One region of the Sphingomonas sp. P4_G2 genome, then DNA from elsewhere that is predicted to be linked to it. Evidence: riboswitches for the same ligand, from Rfam matches in the RefSeq annotation. Region 1 holds a riboswitch; the other holds the start of a gene.

Region 1 (10,285 bases):
GTCCTTGTCGGAGAATGCTGCCTCGGGCTCGACGCCGGCGCGCATGAGCAGCGGCACGGCTTCCGACAGGATACGGCCCTTGGGGACGGCAATGACTAGGGGTTGCGCCATGGCGGGGCTTTACTTGTGCACCTGCGAAGGCGCAATGCATCCTGGTGGCTCCGCTTTCAGCGGTTTTGCCGCGCCGGCGCGCTTCCCCGCCCGACCCTCCGAAGGACAGCAATCTATGGAAGGTCGCGCGGGTTAGCGCGCCGGAACTGCGCGAATGAGGAGGCGACATGGCCGACGAGGCGGGCAATCGCGAGGCATTCCGGATCCAGGAATTCTATTGCCGGAACATGGACGCGCCGATCTATGCGCGGCTGTGCGCCGCCATCGCCGATGGATTGGCGCGCGACAGCCGTACCGGCGCCCGCATCCTCGACTGGCCCGGCGAGCCGACTCGCGACGCCTTGCCGCTCAGGTTCATCGGCGGACTGCATGCGCTGGTGCAGGCGAGTGCCGATTCGGGTCTGGCGGCAGTATTCTGCGGCGAGACGACCGATCAGGACGCGATCGCGGCGGCGGTGAATGCCGCGCTCGGCGTGCATGACGATTTCCTGCTGCCCTGGCTCGATGGGCCGCCGCAGACCAACGAACCGGGCCGATCGGGCGCGCTGATCGTCGGGTTGCTCGAGATCGCGCGGCGTCATGGCCCGAAAATCGAACTGCTCGAAATCGGGTCGAGTGCCGGGCTCAACCTGTTGATCGACCGCTATGCCTTCGATCTTGGCGGCGTGCAGGTCGGTGCTGCGGGGGCGCCGGTCACGATCGCGCCCGAATGGCGTGGCGACCCGCCGGTGCCGACGCCGATCGAAATCATCTCGGTGCGCGGTTGCGATGTCCGTCCGCTCGACGCGCCCGATCCCACGGTCGAGGCGCGGCTGGCCGCTTATGTCTGGGCCGAAACGCCGCTTCGTGCCGAGCGGCTGCGCCAGGCGATCGCGATGCAGCGCGCCAAGCCGGTCGATCTGGTCCAGGCCGATGCCGCCGACTGGATCGAAGCGCGACTTGCCGAACCGCAACCAGCCGGCGTAACGCGCGTGCTGATGCATTCGGTGGTGTGGCAATATCTGCCCGAGGAGCGCGCGAGCCGCATCCGCGCGACGATGAATGCGGTGGGCGCGCGCGCCACGACCAACCGTCCGCTCGCCTGGGTGATGATGGAACCCGACCGCGCCTTCGCGCATCAGGTGATCCGCGTGAAGAGCTGGCCCGGTCATGACCAATGGCAAGTGATCGCGACCGCGCATGCGCATGGCGCGTGGGTCAAGAATGGCGTCGAGGATAAGGACAAGCGCCGCTACGATCTGCCGGAATCGGCCAAGGTCGAAGCCGGGTAAGCTGTCGAACAACCGTGACTCATGCGAAGGTTGATTTGAACGATCGGGTCGCCGATCTTGGCAGCATGGCCACGCTCCATCGCTACCGCGTTTTCGAGACCGCACACGGCGTCGCCGCAATCGCGTGGAGCGGCGACGCGATCACCGCCTTTCGTCTGCCGGGAGAAACGGCGCGCGAGGCGGAGTGGTCGCTGCTTCGCCGCTTGCCCGACGCTGTTGCGGGCGACCCGCCCCCAGCCATCGCCGCGGTGATCGCCGACGCGGTCCGCTATTTCGCCGGGGAGCCGGTCGATTTCGATGCGGTCGCGATCGATCTCGGCGAGCAGGAGCCCTTCTTCGCTCGGGTCTATGACCGTGTCCGAGCGATCGGCCGCGGCGAGACGATGACCTATGGGGCGGTCGCCAGGGAATTGGGCGCGGGACCGGAAGCGGCGCGCGCGGTCGGGCAGGCAATGGCGAGGAATCCGATCCCGCTGATCGTGCCGTGCCATCGCGTGCTCGCGGCGGGCAGCCGGGTCCATGGCTTTTCGGCGCCCGGCGGCGCGCTCGCCAAGGTCCGCATGCTCGAGATCGAAGGCGTGGCGACCGAGCCGCCGCCTGCTGCACAGACCGCATTCGAATTCTGAAATCAGGCATCGCTTGCGCTTTGCCGCGCTGCGGCATAGACGCCGCGCCGTGACGGGTTCCCCGCAAGGGGAAGCAAAAGGGAAGTCCGGTCGAGATGCCGGCGCTGCCCCCGCAACTGTGACCGGAGAGCGGTCGCCCCAACAATGCCACTGGCCGCAGGGTCGGGAAGGCGGGGCGAACGCGACGACCCGGAAGCCAGGAGACCTGCCCGCCACGGTCGATCCTTTGCGCGGACGGGGTGTGCCGGGCGAACGAGGGATATCCCTCGCGTGAGCGACATGAACCGGGCCGTAGGGTCCGGGTGTCGCGTTCAGGCGCCCGGACTCCGCGGCCCCACCAAAGGGGCATGTCCAATGTTGAAGTTTTCCATCCTCGCGACGACGGCGTTCGCCGCGATCGCTATCGCGACGCCGGCCTGGGCGCAGGAGACGCCGGCGGCCGACGATAACAATATCGTCCTCGCCGATCAGACCCGCACCGACATTATCGTGACCGCGACCGGTGTACCCCAGACGCCCGAGACGATCGGCCAGGCGGTGACCGTGATCGACCGCCAGACGATCGAGCAGCGCCAGACCGTCGCTTTGTCCGACCTGCTGGCGACCACGCCGGGCGTGACCGTGTCGCGCAATGGCGGGCTCGGCGCCCTGACTGCGGTACGCATCCGCGGCGCCGAGGATTCGCAGACGCTGACCTTGATCGATGGCGTGCGGGTCAACGATCCCTCGTCGCCCGGCGGCGCGTTCGATTTCGCCAGCTTGCTCGCCGGTTCGATCGACCGCGTCGAGGTGCTACGTGGCCCGAACTCGGTGCCATGGGGCAGCCAGGCGATCGGCGGTGTCGTCAACGTCACCACGATGCAGCCGGGCTATGGCCTCCAGGCGCGCGGCAATGTCGAATATGGCAGCTTCGATACGGTCTTCGCCAATGGCGGCGTGTCGGGAAAGAGCGGGATCGTCTCGGCCTCGCTCAACGCCGGCTATCTCAAGACCAACGGCTTCTCGGCAGTGTCGTCGGGAAGTGAGCCCGACGGCTATCGCCAGTTCGGCGCGACCGGGCGGATCGAGATCGCCTTGGCCGATAACATCAGGCTCGACCTGCGCGGTTATTATGCGCACAGCAAGGTCGACATTGATGGTTTTGACGGCGTGACCTTCCTGCCCGCAGATGATGGCGAATATGCCAAGACCCAGGAATTGTACGGCTATGCCGGGCTCAACGCTGATTTCCTCGGCGGCCGCTTCAAGAACCGCATCGCTTTCACCATCGCCGATATCAATCGCGACAATTACGACCCGGCGTTCGGGTCAGCAGTTAGCTTCTTCGGCCGCGGCCGCAGCGAGCGTTATCAATATCAGGGTGATTTCCAGGTGATCGACGGCGTCCGGCTGGTCGCCGGCGCCGAGCGCGAGAATACGCGCTATTTCGACGGCGATCTCTCCGCGACGCGCGGCGTCACCAGCTTCTACGGCGAAGCCATCCTGTCGCCGATCGATCGCCTGACGATCACGGGCGGCGTGCGCTACGACGATGATTCGGCGTTCGGCGGGCACACGACATGGGGCGCCAATGCGGTCTATACCTTGCCGACCGAGACGACGTTCCGCGCCAGCTACGCCGAAGGGTTCAAGGCGCCGACCCTCTATCAGCTCTATGGCCGGTTCGGGACGTCGGTGTTCGGCAACAAGGATCTCAAACCCGAAACCGCGCAAAGCTATGATATCGGGGTCGAGCAACGGCTGGTCGGCGGGCGGATCGTCGCCGGGATTACCTGGTTCCACCGCGATACGACCGACCAGATCGATTTCGGTCCGGCCTTCTCCTACGTCAATATCGACCGCGCCCGGACCAAGGGCGTGGAGTTCGCGCTGTCGGTGCGGCCGAGCGACCGCCTGACGCTCAGCGGGTCCTACAGCTTCATCGATTCGATCAACCTCTCGCCCGGGTTCAATTTCGGCAACGAGCTGGCGCGCCGTCCGCGCCAATCGGTCAGCGCGTCGATCGACTGGAAGACTCCGGTCGGTCTCGGGATCGGCGCGACCGTGCTGAGCGTCGGCGACAGCTTCGACGATGCCGGCAATTTCAGCCGGCTCGATGGCTATACGGTGGTCGGATTGCGCGCGGACTTCCCAATCGGCGACAAATTCTCGATCTATGGCCGCGTCGATAATCTGTTCGATGAGAAATATGCCGTGGTGAAATATTACAGCACACCGGGCCGCGCGGCCTATGGCGGCATTCGCTTGAAGTTCAATTGAAGCCTTTGATCGCCTTGATCGCCCTCGGGCTGGCGGGGTGCGCGAGTGCGCAGCCCGCCACGACCGGGGGGATCGTCTCGACCAACCCCTGTTCGGACCAATTGCTGCTCGCGCTGGCGCCGGGCAAGGTCACGGCGATCAGCCATTATTCGCAGGAGCCGGGCGCGACCTCGATCCCGCTCGGGCTCGCGCGGCGCTATCGCGCCACCGCGGGGACGGCCGAGGAAGTGATCGCGCTCAAGCCCGATCTGGTGGTGGCGTCGAGCTTCACCTCCAAGACTACACTCGCCGCGTATCGTCGCGCCGGGCTCAAGGTGCTGACGCTCGATTCGCCGACCAATGTCGCCTCCAGCCGCGACCAGATCCGCAGCGTCGCCGCCGCGGTGGGGGAACCCGCGGCGGGCGAGCGGCTGATCGCGCGCATCGATCGCGCCGTGGCCAACGCCGCTCCGCGTGACGGCCGCCGGCCCGCGACCTTGCTCTATATTTCCGACAGTTTCGCCAATGCCGGGCCCAGCCTGTTGACCGAGATGGTCGAACTCGCTGGGCTGGGCGATGCCAGCAAGGATTTCGGGCTCGCTTTCTCGGGCAACGTGCCGATCGAAAGTGTGGTCGCGCATCCGCCGCGCATCGTGATCGACCCCGACCCCAATGGCCGCACCGCGTCGCTGCGCCGCCGCGTGCTCGGCATGGCGGGGTATCAGGTGATCGAGGAGCGTTTCCCGCGCCAATTGGTCAATTGCGGCGGGCCGACCATCATCCCCGCGCTGCGCGCCCTCGCCGCGATTCGATCGCGAGCGCTGTCGTGAATCGCGCGATCCGCCTCGGCCTGCTCGTGTTGTTGACCGCGACGCTGTTCGCGCTGTCGCTGATGGCGGGCAAGCAATGGATACCGTTCGACGCGTGGTTTGGGCACGATCCGCGTTGGGCGATCATCGCGGAGTTGCGCATCCCGCGTGCGGTGCTCGGTGTCCTGCTCGGGGCCGCGCTCGGCCTGTCGGGCGCAGTATTGCAGGGCTATCTCAGGAACCCGCTCGCCGACCCGACGGTGATCGGCGTGTCGTCCTGTGCCGCACTCGGCGCGGTCGCGTCGATCGTCCTCGGATTCGGTGCCGGCTGGCTTGGCCAGTTCGGCTGGGCGATGGCGGGGGCGGGGGGGGCGATGGCGCTGCTCGCGATGCTGACCGCGCGTGCGGAGACGCCAGTGGTGTTCGTGCTGGCCGGCACCGTGCTCGCCAGTTTGGCGGGCGCGCTGACCGCGTTCCTGATCTCGATCGCGCCCAATCCCTATGCCATCGCCGAGGCGATCGACTGGCTGATGGGCGCGCTGACCGACCGTGGGCCCGACGACGTGTTGATGGCGGCGCCGTTCATCGGCGCGGGCATGCTGTTGATGCTGTTCACGGGGCCAGCGCTCGACGCGCTGGCGCTGGGCGAGGATGCCGCGCGCTCGCTCGGCGCCAATCTCGGCCGGTTGCGCTGGCAAGTGGTGATCGGCACCGGGCTGGCGGTCGGCGCGGGCGTCGCGGTGACCGGCGTGGTCGGGTTCGTCGGCTTGGTCGTCCCGCATCTGTTGCGGCCGGTGTTCGGCGCCAAACCCTCGGCGTTGCTGGTGCCGAGCGCGCTGGGTGGCGCCGCGCTGACGCTGGCGGCCGACAGCCTGTGCCGGCTCGCGCCGGGTGCGGGTGAGGTGCGGCTGGGCGTTGCCATGGCGCTGATCGGCGCGCCGTTCTTTCTGGCGTTGCTGTTCCGCGAAGGAGCCAAGCAATGGCGCTGACTCTCGACCGGGTGACACTCGATCTGCGCGGGCGCCGAGTGCTGACCGATGCGAGCGCCATGTTCGCCGCCGGCCGCATCACCGTGATCCTGGGGCCCAACGGCGCGGGCAAGACCAGCCTGTTGCGCGCCGCCGCCGGGTTGATCGCCCCGAGCGCAGGCAAGATCGCGATCGACGGCCGCGCGATCGGTGCGATGCGCCGCGATGACCGCGCGCGGACGATCGGCTACCTGCCGCAATCGGGCGATGTCGCCTGGAACATGCCGGCGCGCGACGTCGTGGCGCTCGGCCGCCTGCCGCACCGCGCGGGCGTGGCGGAAGACATCGCAGCGGTGCTGTCGGCGATGGCGGCGACTGACACCGAGCAATTCGCCGAGCGCCGCGTCGGCGAGCTATCGGGCGGCGAGCGCGCGCGGGTGCTGCTGGCGCGCGTATTGGCGGGAGAGCCGCAATGGTTGCTCGCCGACGAGCCGCTGGCCAGTCTCGATCCTGCGCATCAGCTCGATCTGCTCGACCGCTTGCGCGGCCAGGCGGCGCGCGGGGTCGGCGTGGTCGTGGTACTCCACGATCTGGTTCAGGCCGCGCGCGTCGCCGACGAGATTTTGTTGCTGCGCGACGGCCGCGTCTTCGCCTTCGGCCCGCCCGACGAGGTGCTGACGCAGCATCATCTGCGCGACGCATTCGGCGTCGATGTGCTGCTCTTCGCCGATGCGCAGGGGCGGATGCTTCCCGTCCCGGCGGGTCGCTCAGGGTCAGCCTAGCCCCCGGCCGATCGCCTGGAGCCAGGTGGACACCGCCTGGATTCGCGAGGTCGCGTGCGTGTCCTGATGTGTCACCAGCCAGAAGGTACGATGGACGGCGACGCTCTCGCCCAGCACGGGTTCGAGCCGAGGATCGTGCTGCGCCATGAAGTCGGGAAGCACCCCGATCCCCCCGCCGGCGGACACCAGCGCGCGCTGGACGTTGATGCTGGTGCTCCGCACCTGCGGGGACAGGCCGGGCTCGATCTCTGACAGATAGTCGAGCTCAGGCGCGTAGATATGCTCGGGCACGTAGCCGACGAGGATGTGCTTGCCGAGGTCGGCATTGGACGTCGGCCGGCCGTGGCGGTCGAGATAATCGGGCGTGGCATAAAGACGCAGGCGATAGCGGGCGAACTCGCTAGCGCGGAGCTGTGCGCTGCGTGGGCGGGCGAGCATCACCGCGATATCGGCTTCGCGTTTGGAGGGATTGAGGAAACCCGAGGCGGTGATGAGGTCGAGCCGGATGCGCGGATGGCTCACCTGGAACGGTGCGATCGCGGGCGCGATCACCCAGGTCGCAAGGCCCTCCGCCACGCTCACCCGGACATGACCGGCAGGCGCCAGGTCGCTCGCGGGCGCGATTGCGGCGATCACCGCGGCTTCGACCGTCTCGGCATGCGCGAGCAGCGCTTCGCCTTCCTCGGTCAGCCGGCGCTCGCCGCCGACCGACTCGAAGAGCGGCCGATCGACCCGCGCCGCCAGACGGGCGAGCCGCCGCCCGACGGTGGTGGCATCGACGCCGAGCGATCGTGCCGCCGGCGCGATCCGCTTCGAGCGCGCGACGGCGAGGAAGATACGCAGGTCATCCCAATTCTGCATCGCGCCACCTGCATTTTTGCATGTTCATTTGGCAATTAAGTAGCCTTGCGTGCGAATTTGCCTAGTGAAATAGAGCATCGAGCCGAACGAGGCCCAGGAGAGTTGACCATGCGCACCATCGACCATTTCATCGCGGGCTCTGCCGGCGGTGGCGCCACTCGTACCAGCGACGTGTTCGACCCCAATACCGGGCAGGTCCAGGCCAAGGTAAACCTCGGGGCGCAAGCCGATCTCGATCGCGCCGTCGCCGCCGCGCAGGCCGCGCAGCCGGCCTGGGCGATGACCAATCCCCAGCGCCGCGCCCGGGTGATGTTCAACTTCAAGGCGCTCGTCGAAAAGAACATGGACGAGCTCGCCCACCTGCTCTCGTCCGAACATGGCAAGGTGATCGCCGATTCAAAGGGCGACATTCAGCGCGGGCTCGAAGTCGTCGAATTTGCGTGCGGCATCCCGCACGTGCTCAAGGGCGAATATACCCAGGGCGCAGGGCCGGGGATCGACGTCTATTCGATGCGCCAGCCGGTCGGCATCGGCGTCGGCATCACGCCGTTCAACTTCCCGGCGATGATCCCCTTGTGGATGGGCGCCGTTGCGACCGCCTGCGGCAACGCCTTCATCCTCAAGCCGTCGGAGCGCGACCCCTCGGTGCCGGTGCGCCTGGCCGAACTGATGCGCGAGGCGGGCATGCCGGAGGGCATTTTCCAGGTCGTCCATGGCGACAAGGAAATGGTCGACGCGATCCTCGACCATCCCGCGATCGCCGCGGTCAGCTTCGTCGGCTCGTCCGACATCGCGCATTACGTCTATAATCGCGGCGTCGCCGCCGGGAAGCGCGTCCAGGCGATGGGCGGGGCCAAGAACCATGGCATCGTCATGCCCGATGCCGATCTCGACCAGGTTGTCGCCGATCTGTCGGGCGCCGCATTCGGCTCGGCCGGCGAGCGCTGCATGGCGCTGCCCGTCGTGGTGCCGGTCGGCGACAAGACCGCCGAGGCGCTCAAGGCCAAATTGATCCCGGCGATCGCGGCGCTGCGGGTCGGCGTCTCGACCGACAATGACGCGCATTACGGCCCGGTGGTCAACGCCGCGCACAAGCAGCGCGTCGAAAACTGGATCCAGACCGGGGTCGACGAAGGCGCCGAACTGGTCGTCGACGGCCGCGGCTTCCAGCTCCAGGGACATGAACAGGGCTTCTTCATCGGCCCATCCTTGTTCGACCATGTCACGCCCGACATGCAGTCGTACAAGGAAGAGATTTTCGGACCCGTCCTGCAGATCGTCCGCGCACCCGATTTCGAAACCGCGCTCAAGCTGCCGAGCGATCACCAATATGGCAACGGCGTCGCGATCTTCACGCGCAACGGCCACGCCGCGCGCGAATTCGCCGCGCGGGTCAATGTCGGCATGGTCGGGATCAACGTGCCGATCCCGGTGCCGGTCGCCTATCACACCTTTGGCGGCTGGAAGCGCTCGGCGTTCGGCGACACCAACCAGCACGGCATGGAAGGCGTCAAGTTCTGGACCAAGGTCAAGACGATCACCCAGCGCTGGCCCGACGGCGGCGTCGGTGACGGCGCCAACGCCTTCGTCATCCCGACGATGGGGTAAGGGCGGGGCGGTCGGTGACGATCGCCTCGAACTTCTCATGATAGCGCGGGTGCTCCGTCCCCATCATCCGGTCCCACCAGGTGAAGTAGAGGCCGAAATTGTGCCGGCCCTCGCTATGGTGGAGGTCGTGATGCGTGGTCGTGGTCAGCCATCCCGTCCAGCGGCTGCGGGTGAAGCCCGACCAGGCGAGTTCGTGCCCCGAATGGCCGATCACGTTGCGGATGATCTGGTGGAGCAGGAAGGCCAGCACGACCAAGGCGTGGAACGGCACGATCAACAGGAACAGCGGCAGGAAGGCGGATTCGAACGCCGCCTCGATCGGCGCGAAGCTGTAGGCGGCCCAGGGCGTCGGCGTGCGCGACATGTGATGCGTCATATGCGCGCGGCGAAACAGCGCTTTCAGGTGCAACGCCCGGTGCATCCAGTAGAAATAGGCGTCGTGCGCGATGACCACCGCGACGAACTCGACGCCCGCGAGCCAGAGCGGCGGCGCGGCCATCGAGACATGGATGATGCCCATCCGCGCCAACGCGATCGTCAACATGGTGGAGGCGGCGAAGGTCACCATCGTGATCAGCGAATTGATCACTTCGTGCTGCCAATCGGTGAAATCGGGCGTGCGCAACTGGATGCGCCGGCTCTCCGTCCAGCGCGCGCCCAGCCACAGGACCAGAGTCACGCCGCCCGCCGCGGCCAGATAGCGGGTCAATTCGATCATATAGCCTTGCGCGCCGCCCATGATGAGCGTTCGGATCGAGTCGGTCATGCCAAGCTCCCGTCAAATGATGCGGGCTGTCTGGCCGATCGGGTGCGGGCGGTCGCGGCACCGCCGGAAAAAGCCGATCGATTCCGGAATCGATCAGCTATTTTCGAAACCGCCCAGCGCCGCGCGGCGCCAGTCGGTCGGGGTCTGGCCGGTGGTGTCGCGGAACGCGCGGTTGAACGGCGCCAGGCTACCATAGCCCAGGTCCATCGCGATGGTGAGCACTGGCAGTGCGACCTTGGCGGGGT
Region 2 (10,285 bases), on a different contig from region 1:
TCCGGTGTTCTTCGAGACGCTGGAGCAACTGGCGGGCCGGGCATGAGCCGCATGATCGGCCGCCGCGAATTGCTCGCCGGCGGCCTCGCGCTCGGTGCCAGCCTCGCCCTCCCCCGCTTGCTATTCGCGCGCAAGGCGGACGGCTATCCGGCGCCCGATCTCGAGAAGATGGTCCCGGTCGAGGGCGGGCGCGTCTATGTCCGCGTCAACGGCAGACTGAACGGCGCCAAGCCGCCGATCGTCATGCTGCATGGCGGCCCGGGCGGCGATCATGAGCATTTCATGCCGGCGGTCGCTTTGGCCGACGAGCGCGCGGTGATCCTCTACGACCAGCTCGATAGCGGGCAGTCGGACCGGCCCAACGATCCAAAGAATTGGCGCGTCGAACGCTTCGTCGATGAGATCGAGCTGGTTCGGAAAGCGCTCGGCGTCGATCGCTGGCATCTGCTCGGGCATAGCTGGGGCGGCACGCTCGCGCTCGAATATGGCGCTCGGCGGCCGGCGGCGTTGCGCGGGCTGGCGATGGCCAGTCCCCTCGTGTCGACGAAGAGCTGGATCGCCGACGCCAATGCCTTGCGCGCGACCTTGCCGGCGACGGTGCAAGCGCAGATCGCGAGTTGCGACACCGGGCCCAGCCGGGGTTGCGATGATGGCGTCAACGCCTTTTACCGCGCGTTCAACGGCCGCGAGCCGGCCAAGCCCGCGGCGATCGCTTATGCCGGCGCGCATCCCAATGGCTTCAATCCCAAGCTCTACAATGCGATGTGGGGGCCGAGCGAATTCGCCTGCACCGGCAGCCTCAAGGATTATGACGGCGAGCCGTTGCTGGCCAGGCTCGATGGGCGGCGCACGATCTTCCTGGGCGGGCAATATGATGAAGCGCGCCCGACCACTTTGGCGGGGTTTGCCGCGCGCGTGCCGGGCGCCGAATATGGCACCATCCCCGGATCGGCGCATGGTATCTTCGCTGATCGGACGCTGGAAACGGTCGCATTGATCCGCGGCTGGCTGGCGCGACAGGACGCACGGGCCTAGAGGGTCGCGATGGAGTTTAGCGTATGATCATCGCCGTGGACGGTCCCGCCGCCAGCGGCAAGGGCACCGTCGCCCGCGCCCTGGCAAAACATTATCGCCTGCCGCACCTCGATACCGGCCTGCTGTACCGCGCGGTCGCCGAGAATGTGCATCGCCTCGACCTCGATCCGACCAAGGAGGCCGATGCCGTTGCGGCGAGCAATTTCGACGACAGCCTGCTCGACGACCCCGTGTTGCGCAGCGACGAAGCGGGGCAGCGTGCCTCGATCGTCTCGGCGCACCCGCTGATCCGGGCGGCGTTGCTGCAGCGCCAGCGCAAGTTCGCGCAGCAAGAAGGCGGCGCGGTGCTTGATGGGCGCGACATCGGCACGGTGATCGCACCCGACGCCGACGCTAAATTGTTCGTCAAGGCGACGCCGCAGATCCGCGCGCGGCGGCGGCATGCCGAACTGAGAGAGCGCGGCAGCACGCTCAGCTTCGACAAGGTGCTGGCCGATATCCGCGTGCGCGATCAGCGCGACATGGGGCGCGACGCCGCCCCGCTGGTGATGGCGGCCGACGCCGGCATCCTCGACACCAGTTTCCTGTCGATCGAAGCCGCGGTGAAGCGCGCGATCGAGCTGGTCGAGCGGCAGTTGCGGCTGAAGGCGGCGAACGGGTAGCGTCGGTCTAAATCCTCCCCGTTTACGGGGAGGGGGACCGCTCGCGTAGCGAGTGGTGGAGGGGGTCCTCCTCATCTACATCGCTTGGGGCTCGCCCCCTCCACCAAGCCGCTGCGCGTCTTGGTCCCCCTCCCCGTGAACGGGGAGGAATAAACATATAAAGATTTCTTTATATCCCGCTTGACCCGACTCGTTCGGCGCAGGATAAGGCGTGTGTCGAGGTTCTTCGGACGGGTTCACCCGCGTCGAAGCTAAGACGGGAAGCCGGTGCGGTCCTTCGGGGTCAAGGCCGGCGCTGCCCCCGCAACTGTAAGCGGCGAGCGGCGGTCGATGAGTGTCACTGGGGGCGTCCAATCCCCTGGGAAGGCCGGACCGGCGTGTTGACCCGTGAGCCAGGAGACCTGCCTCCGACGCGATAACGTCCACCGGCGGGGTGTCCGGGCTGGCCGCTTGCATTCGCGGTCGGCCCCGTGTCGCCCGTGCGTGCTCGTGTCTGGTCTCTGCCTCCGCCTTTCATCGGGGTATGAAGACCATGACCGTCACAGTTGCCACACTCGGATTCCCGCGCATCGGGCCGCGCCGCGAACTCAAATTCGCGCTCGAATCCTTCTGGTCGGGCCAGTCGTCCGAGGCCGACCTGCTCGAAGCCGCCGCCGGGCTGCGCACCGCCGCCTGGGCACGGCAGCGGGCACTCGGCGCCGACTGGCTGCCGTCGAACGATTTCTCGCTCTACGACCATGTCCTCGACACCAGCCTGATGCTGGGCGCGATCCCCGATCGCTATGGCAAGACGGCGGGCGATTCCGACCTCGCTACCTATTTCGCGATGGCACGCGGGACGACGGGCGAGGACGCTAGTTGCGGCCATGGGCACGGCAGCCTGACCGCGTGCGAGATGACCAAATGGTTCGACACCAACTACCATTATATGGTCCCCGAGCTGGTCGCCGGACAGAAACTCGCGCTGAGCTCGGCCAAGATCGTCGACGATTACCGTGAGGCCAAGGCGCAAGGGTTCGAGACGCGTCCCGTCCTGCTCGGACCGATCACCTGGCTGAGCCTCGCCAAGGGTCGCGGGGTCGATCCGTTCGACTATCTCGACGAGGTGCTGGGGCTCTATTCGGCCGTGCTGACGCAGCTGGGTCAGGCGGGCGCCAAGTGGGTGCAGATCGACGAGCCGGTGCTCGTGCTCGACCTGACCGAACGTCAGCGCAACGCGATCACCCGCGCTTACGCCAAGCTGCCGCGCGCCGGCGTGAAGCTGATGCTCGCGACCTATTTCGGCGGGCTCGAGGACAATCTCGACCTCGCGATCCATTTGCCGGTCGCCGGGCTGCACATCGACCTCGTCCGCGCACCGCAACAGCTCGACGCGGTACTGGCCAAGGCGCCCAAGTCGCTATTGCTCTCGCTCGGTGTGATCGACGGGCGCAACGTGTGGCGCGCCGATCTCGCCGCGTTGCTCGACCGGCTCGAGCCGATCGCCGCGAAGCGCGACATCGTCCTCGCTCCGTCCTGCTCGCTGCTCCACACGCCGGTCGACCTCGCGCTCGAACGCAAGATCGATCCGGAAATCGCGCAATGGCTGGCCTTCGCGGTGCAGAAGGTCGGCGAACTCGCGACGCTGAAGCGTGCGCTCAATGAAGGCCGCGACAGCGTTGCCGACGATCTGGCGGCATCGAGCGCTGCGGCGGCGGCGCGCAAGACTTCGCCGCGGATCCACAATGCAGGGGTGGCCGAGCGGCTGGCGGCGATCACGCCGGGCGATCGCGCGCGACAATCCCCCTACCCAGTCCGCGGCGCGGCACAGGCGGAGGCGCTCGACCTGCCGGCTTTCCCGACCACCACGATCGGATCGTTCCCGCAGACCGCCGAAGTGCGCCGCGCGCGCGCCGATCACAATCGCGGGACGCTCGACGATACGGCGTACGAACAATTCCTCCGCGAAGAGACCGAGCGCGCGATCCGCTGGCAGGAGGAAGCCGGGCTCGACATGCTCGTTCACGGCGAGTTCGAGCGCAACGACATGGTGCAATATTTCGGCGAGCAATTGTCGGGCTTCGCCTTCACCGTCAGCGGCTGGGTCCAGTCCTATGGCTCGCGTTGCGTGCGGCCGCCGATCCTGTTCGGCGACGTGTCGCGGCCCAAGCCGATGACGGTCGACTGGTGGCGCTATGCCCAGAGCCTGACGGACAGGCCGATGAAGGGTATGCTGACCGGTCCGGTGACGATCCTCAACTGGTCGTTCGTCCGCGACGATCAGCCGCGCGAGGCATCGTGCCGCCAGATCGCACTGGCGATCCGTGACGAGGTTGTCGACCTGGAGAAAGCCGGCGCCAAGGCGATCCAGATCGACGAAGCGGCGCTACGCGAGGGTCTGCCGCTGCGCCGGCGCGACTGGCAGCCTTATCTGGATTGGGCAGTCGATTGCTTCCGGCTGTCCGCCGCCGGGGTCGCCGACGCGACGCAGATCCACACGCACATGTGCTATTCGGAGTTCAACGACATCCTGCCGTCGATCGGTGCGATGGACACCGATGTGATCTCGATCGAGACCGCGCGGTCGCAGATGGAATTGCTCGAAGGCTTTGCGCGCTATCGCTATCCGAGCGCGATCGGGCCGGGCGTCTATGACATCCACGCCCCGCGCGTGCCGACGGTCGAGGAAATGGTCGCGCTGATGCGACTGGCCCAGGATCACCTCCGTCCCGAGCAATTGTGGGTGAACCCCGATTGCGGGCTGAAGACGCGCAAATGGGAGGAAGTGAAGCCGGCGATCGATGCGATGGTCGCGGCCGCCCGCGAGCTCCGCGTCCGGGTGGTGGAACCGGCCTGATGTCGGGTGTCGTCCGCCTCATCGACATGGTGTTCCCGGGCGACACCAACCATCATGGCACATTGTTTGGCGGGGTGGCGCTCGCGCACATGGACAAGGTGGCGTTCCTCGCCGCCTCGCGCCATGGCCGGGCGCCCTTCGTCACTGCCGCTTCGGAACGGATCGACTTCACCGCGCCGGCGCTGAAGGGCGAATTGATCGAGGCGACGGGGCGCGTCGTCCGGGCGGGAACGCGGTCGGTCGATGTCGAGATCGAGCTGACCGCCGAGGAGCTGTTAAGCGGCGCCCGGCGGCTCTGCACGCGCGGGCTGTTCACCCTGGTCGCGGTCAAAGGCCCCGACACGCAGCTGCCGCTGCCGCCGCTCGACAGCGCGGCGGAACCCGAGGATGGCCGGCTGCACATGGTCGACATGGTGTTTCCGCCGCAGACCAATCATTACGGCACCTTGTTCGGTGGCGACGCGCTGAGGATGCTGGGCAAGGCCGCCTTCATCGCCTCGACCCGCCATGCCCGGGCAGTGATGGTGATGGCGGCATCCGATCGCATCGACTTCCGCTCGCCGGTGCGCGAAGGCGAGATGGTCGAGCTGATCGCGCGGGTGATGATGAGCGGAACGAGCTCGGTTCGCGTTGGCGTCGAATTATGGGCGGAAAACCTGTTGAACGCCGATCGCCGCCGCGCCGCGACCGCCGAGTTCGTGATGGTGGCGGTCGACCGTGCCGGACGCCCTGCGCCGATCGGCTGATACGCTTGCCTCCGCGCTCTGAAATCGCTATGAGCCCGCCCGTCCGGCGAGCAGGTTCTCGCGGAGGAAGGCGCGGAGGTACCCTCTGGCGCCCTTTTCGCATTTTAGCGTTGAGCCCATCCTCCGCAGCGTCTGCCCAGCGGATGCCGCGTCGGCGTTCGGCCGCCGCGGCGTTTTGGCCAAGACCACCGGAGACAACCGGTTGGCCGGAAACAGTTGATTAGGAATAATATTTTTATGGCCACTACGGCAAACCCGACACGTGACGATTTCGCGAAACTGCTCGAACTGACCCTTGGCGACGCCGACGGCTTCGAGGGACGCGTGGTGCACGGCACCGTCACCGGTATCGAAAACGACATGGCCGTCATCGACGTCGGTCTGAAGAGCGAAGGCCGCGTGCCGCTGCGTGAATTCGCCGCGCCGGGCCAGAAGGCCGACCTCAAGGTTGGCGACGAAGTCGAAGTGTTCGTCGACCGCGTCGAGAATGCCAATGGCGAAGCGATGCTGTCGCGCGACCGCGCGCGCCGCGAAGCCGCCTGGGACAAGCTCGAAGCCGAATTCGTCCAGTCGGCTCGCGTCGAAGGCGTCATCTTCGGCCGCGTCAAGGGTGGCTTCACCGTCGACCTCGACGGCGCCGTGGCGTTCCTGCCCGGCAGCCAGGTCGATATCCGTCCGGTCCGCGACGTTCAGCCGCTGATGGACATCCCGCAGCCCTTCCAGATCCTCAAGATGGACCGCAAGCGCGGCAACATCGTCGTGTCGCGACGCGCGGTGCTCGAAGAGACCCGCGCCGAGCAGCGTTCGGGCCTCATCCAGAGCCTGGCCGAGGGTCAGATCATCGACGGCGTGGTCAAGAACATCACCGATTACGGTGCGTTCGTTGATCTCGGCGGCATCGACGGCCTGCTCCACGTCACCGACCTCAGCTACAAGCGCGTCCAGCACCCGAGCGAGGTTCTGAACATCGGCGACACCGTCAAGGTTCAGATCATCCGCATCAACAAGGACACGCAGCGCATCTCGCTCGGCATGAAGCAGCTCGAGAGCGATCCGTGGGATGGCGCCGCCGCCAAATACCATGTCGGTGCCAAGATGACCGGCCGCGTGACCAACATCACCGAGTACGGCGCGTTCGTCGAGCTCGAAGCGGGCATCGAGGGCCTGGTCCACGTCTCCGAAATGAGCTGGACCAAGAAGAACGTCCATCCGGGCAAGATCGTCTCGACCAGCCAAGAAGTCGATGTCGTCGTGCTCGAGGTCGACGAGGACAAGCGTCGCATCTCGCTGGGTCTCAAGCAGGCCCAGGCCAATCCGTGGGAAGCGTTCGCCGCTGCCCATCCGGTCGGCTCGACGGTCGAGGGCGAAGTCAAGAACGCCACCGAATTCGGCCTGTTCATCGGCCTCGACAACGATGTCGACGGCATGGTCCACATGTCGGACATCGCCTGGGGCATTTCGGGCGAGGACGCGCTCAACCTGCACCGCAAGGGTGAGATGGTGACCGCGATCGTGCTCGACATCGATGCCGAAAAGGAGCGCATCTCGCTCGGCATGAAGCAGCTCGAGCGTGGTGGCCCGTCGGCCGCCGTGGTTTCGGGCGCCGGCGACAAGCTGAACAAGAACTCGGTCGTCACCGTGATCGTGCTCGAAGTCCGCGATGCGGGCCTCGAGGTTCAGGTCGGCGACGATGGCGCCACCGGCTTCATCAAGCGCACCGATCTTGGCCGCGACCGCGACGAGCAGCGTCCGGAGCGTTTCCAGGTCGGCCAGAAGTTCGACGCCATGGTCACCGGCTTCGATCGTTCGAAGAAGCCGACCTTCTCGGTCAAGGCGATGCAGATCGCCGAAGAGAAGCAGGCCGTCGCGCAATATGGTTCGTCCGATTCGGGCGCATCGTTGGGCGACATTCTGGGCGAAGCGCTCAAGGCCCGCGATACCAAGAAGTAAGCTCAAAAAGGGTAGCATCCTGAAGATGCTACCCTTTTTGTTACACTTTCACTGTCGAATCGGTCCTATTGCGTTCGACGGTTTTTCTTTATGATAAGCATCGGTGGGGGCCCTTTTTCCGCGAGGGGGAAATTCTCGGAAAAACGGGTAGTTGATGGAGAAGACCGGGACGTGCCCCGGTGGTCCTTCGACTCTGGGGAGACCGTGTTCGTATGATTCGTTCGGAACTGATTCAGAAGCTTGCAGAAGCCAATCCAGATCTTGCGCTCCGCGATGTCGAGGCAATCGTCTCGACGTTCTTCGATGAGATTTCGCGGCGTTTGGCGGCCGATGGCCGCGTCGAACTGAGGGGCTTCGGCGCTTTTTCAACGCGTGCGCGCGGTGCGCGCACTGGTCGCAACCCGCGGACGGGCGAAGTAGTGGAAGTCGACGCCAAGCGCGTCCCCTATTTCAAGCCCGGCAAGGAAATGCGCGTCCGGCTCAACGTTTCCTGAGCCAAGGTGGCCTGGTTCAAGCGACGCGAAGCGCAGCTTGAACCAGGACTCACCGAAGGCCGGCCGGCAGGCGCGACGCGCCTGACCGACGTCACGCGATTTACTCGCGTGACGGCCCTTCTCCTTCAACTCCCGGCTTGACCAAGCCGCGCGCCTGCGCGACCTGTGCCGACACGCGGACGTGGCGAAATTGGTAGACGCACGGGACTTAAAATCCCTCGCCCTATGGGTGTGCGGGTTCGAGTCCCGCCGTCCGCACCAGATTATAAGATGGCGCAGCGCCCGAAGGCCCCGCGGCGCGACGTTTTAGCCGTTTCCCGGCGGGCGCGGCTTGACGGACGGCTCGGTTATCGCTGCGTGCGCCGTCGCCGGATATCGCGATTCGGGCCCAGTATAGTTCGCTATTTTACCACTTCCGCCGCGCTGCTTACCATAATCCCGCCATGGGGCGTGTTGACGAACAGGACGCCGAACTTCTTCATGTCGCCCGCGACGATGCCGACGAGTTCCATCCTGCGACCTTCATTGGTGATCTCGGCCCAGGATCCGCCCTGGTCCTCGGACATCCAGAGTCCGCTTACGCCATTGATCTTCCCGGCCATATAGACTGTCGGGTAACCGCCAGGCGCTCGCGGAGCACCAAAGCTGACCGCCCAGGCCGCGTCGACATGGCCAATCTGATTAGCGGCGTGCTTGGAATCCGGCGAGTGGAACAAGCCGTTGGGAGTGGCCAGCCACAAGTCGCGCAGGATGGTCGGCACAACTTCGAGCTTCGCCCGCTGCCACGGCGCGACCTCCTGGAATCCCGTCACGATCGGCGTGAAACTGGCTCCACCATCAGTACTGATCAGGATGCGGCCCGCGGGATCGAAGATGTAGAAGACGCCGTCGAGCCGCTTGTCGGCGATGGGGCGGAAATTGCGATCCTTGAGATCGGGTACGCCACCCGATTTCGTCCAGCTCTTGCCGCCGTCCTTCGAATAATAAGGCGGACCGCTACCAGCCGCCCAGACGAGCGACGTGGCGCCCGCCGATACGGCGATACGTCCCGGATCATACCAGTCCGCCTTCGGATAGCCCGGCGTTTCGAAGATCGAAGTCGGCAGCTCCGCCCAGCTCATCCCGCCGTCATTGGACACGAAGCCCTTGTGCTTGGCCGAATCCGACGTGCGAACGACATAAAGCGGCTTCGACCCGGCATAGTCGATGCCCGGGACGTTCCCCCGGGCGGGACGGAACAGACCCTGGTCCGGGGGAAGCGTCAGATCGAAATAGGCTCCGCCGGCATTGTCGCCCATCCCCAGCAACAACTGGGCGCCCTGTGGCGGGACGGCAAGATCGAGCGGTGCCGATTCCTCCAATTCCTCGTCGGGGAACACGACATTCAACGCCTTGCCGGAGCCCGCATCACTAAGGTTGGTGACCACCCAGGCGCCCTGATCCTGGTAGATCAACTCGTTCTTGTTGAACGGGTTGATCTTGACGTCCGACATCCAGCCGCCGAACCAGCCGTTACTCTGCCAGTCCTTGGCCCAGGCATAATCACCCTCCGACCGCTTGGCCTGATCGTGGAGGCCTATCCACGTCTTGCCGGAATCGCGGGAGAGATAGATCTCCCCTCCCGGCCACCACCGGTCGAGCGTGGTGACGACCAGCGTTCCGTCCGGACCGACATCGACCCCCGAATAACCGAACTTGGCGCCGTTCACCGGTTTCTCGGGCGTGATCTCGGCCCACTTGGCCTGCGGATCCCGGCGCCACACGCCCCCGGTTGTCGCAGCGGCCGGATTGACCTCGCCCTCCTTGTCGCCCCGGGCATAGGTCACGAACAGCGTGCCGTCCGATCCCTGCGCCATGCGCTGCGGGATCATGTCCGGGGTCGAGGAGACAGGCGTGAAAGTCTTGCCATCGTCCTGGCTGGCGAACAGGTGGCCCTGGCCGTCGACGCCGCCGAGATACAGCACATGGTCGCGCGGATCGAAAAACAGCAAAGAGATCGAACTCACCGGCGCGGCAATGCGCGCGAAGCTGGCCCCGCCATCGCTGCTCTTCCACAGGCCGTCGCGGTTGCTGCCGTAATAGATTATCTTGCCGTTGGCCGGATCGACGACCAGCCGCTCGCCCGTGCCGCGTCCATCAGCGTTGCCGCCGACGCCGATCGGGAGGTCGAATTTCTGCCAGGTCCGGCCCTGATCGTTCGACCGCAGGATCGCACCCTTTCGCGCCCATTGGGAGATGTATAGGCCGCACGCCGCATAAAGTTTTTGAGGGTCGTTGGGATCGATGGCCATGGCCAGCACACCCATCAGGTCCGCGTCGCTACGGCTCAGATCGTCCAGCAAGGGAATCCATTTCTGGGCCTTGTAATCGTAGCGGTACATTCCGCCGACGTCTGTGCGCGCGTATAGAATCCTCGGGCTTTTAGGATGGTACAGGAATGCCGGAATGTATCCGCCTCCGCCCCAAGGCACCGTTTTCCAGGTAAAAGACTGCGCCGCAGCTTTAGATGCCGCCACGATCTGCGCCGGCGCGACAAGCGCCGCGCCGCACAGGGCAGCAACC

Evidence for each region. A riboswitch is a leader RNA that binds a small molecule or an ion and turns the genes downstream of it on or off. The one in region 1 is predicted to bind cobalamin.
Region 2: another riboswitch for cobalamin. It lies ahead of metE (5-methyltetrahydropteroyltriglutamate--homocysteine S-methyltransferase); the one in region 1 lies ahead of AC1DRD_RS01825 (TonB-dependent receptor plug domain-containing protein).

The regions. Positions count from the first base shown of each region.
Region 1 is NZ_JBFUJY010000001.1:409,797-420,081, forward strand. Features, by position in the region: gene hisG (ATP phosphoribosyltransferase) at 1-111, opposite strand, end outside; gene AC1DRD_RS01815 (DUF2332 domain-containing protein) at 279-1,382, shown strand; gene AC1DRD_RS01820 (methylated-DNA--[protein]-cysteine S-methyltransferase) at 1,418-2,008, shown strand; cobalamin riboswitch at 2,046-2,235, shown strand; gene AC1DRD_RS01825 (TonB-dependent receptor plug domain-containing protein) at 2,363-4,267, shown strand; gene AC1DRD_RS01830 (ABC transporter substrate-binding protein) at 4,264-5,076, shown strand; gene AC1DRD_RS01835 (FecCD family ABC transporter permease) at 5,073-6,044, shown strand; gene AC1DRD_RS01840 (ABC transporter ATP-binding protein) at 6,035-6,805, shown strand; gene AC1DRD_RS01845 (LysR family transcriptional regulator) at 6,797-7,666, opposite strand; gene AC1DRD_RS01850 (CoA-acylating methylmalonate-semialdehyde dehydrogenase) at 7,775-9,274, shown strand; gene AC1DRD_RS01855 (sterol desaturase family protein) at 9,255-10,040, opposite strand; gene AC1DRD_RS01860 (AraC family transcriptional regulator) at 10,134-10,285, opposite strand, start outside.
Region 2 is NZ_JBFUJY010000005.1:365,337-375,621, reverse strand. Features, by position in the region: gene aroA (3-phosphoshikimate 1-carboxyvinyltransferase) at 1-46, shown strand, start outside; gene AC1DRD_RS16360 (proline iminopeptidase-family hydrolase) at 43-1,035, shown strand; gene cmk ((d)CMP kinase) at 1,059-1,697, shown strand; cobalamin riboswitch at 1,901-2,120, shown strand; gene metE (5-methyltetrahydropteroyltriglutamate--homocysteine S-methyltransferase) at 2,230-4,533, shown strand; gene AC1DRD_RS16345 (acyl-CoA thioesterase) at 4,533-5,279, shown strand; gene rpsA (30S ribosomal protein S1) at 5,517-7,229, shown strand; gene ihfB (integration host factor subunit beta) at 7,442-7,723, shown strand; tRNA gene AC1DRD_RS16330 (tRNA-Leu) at 7,899-7,984, shown strand; gene AC1DRD_RS16325 (hypothetical protein) at 8,125-10,104, opposite strand.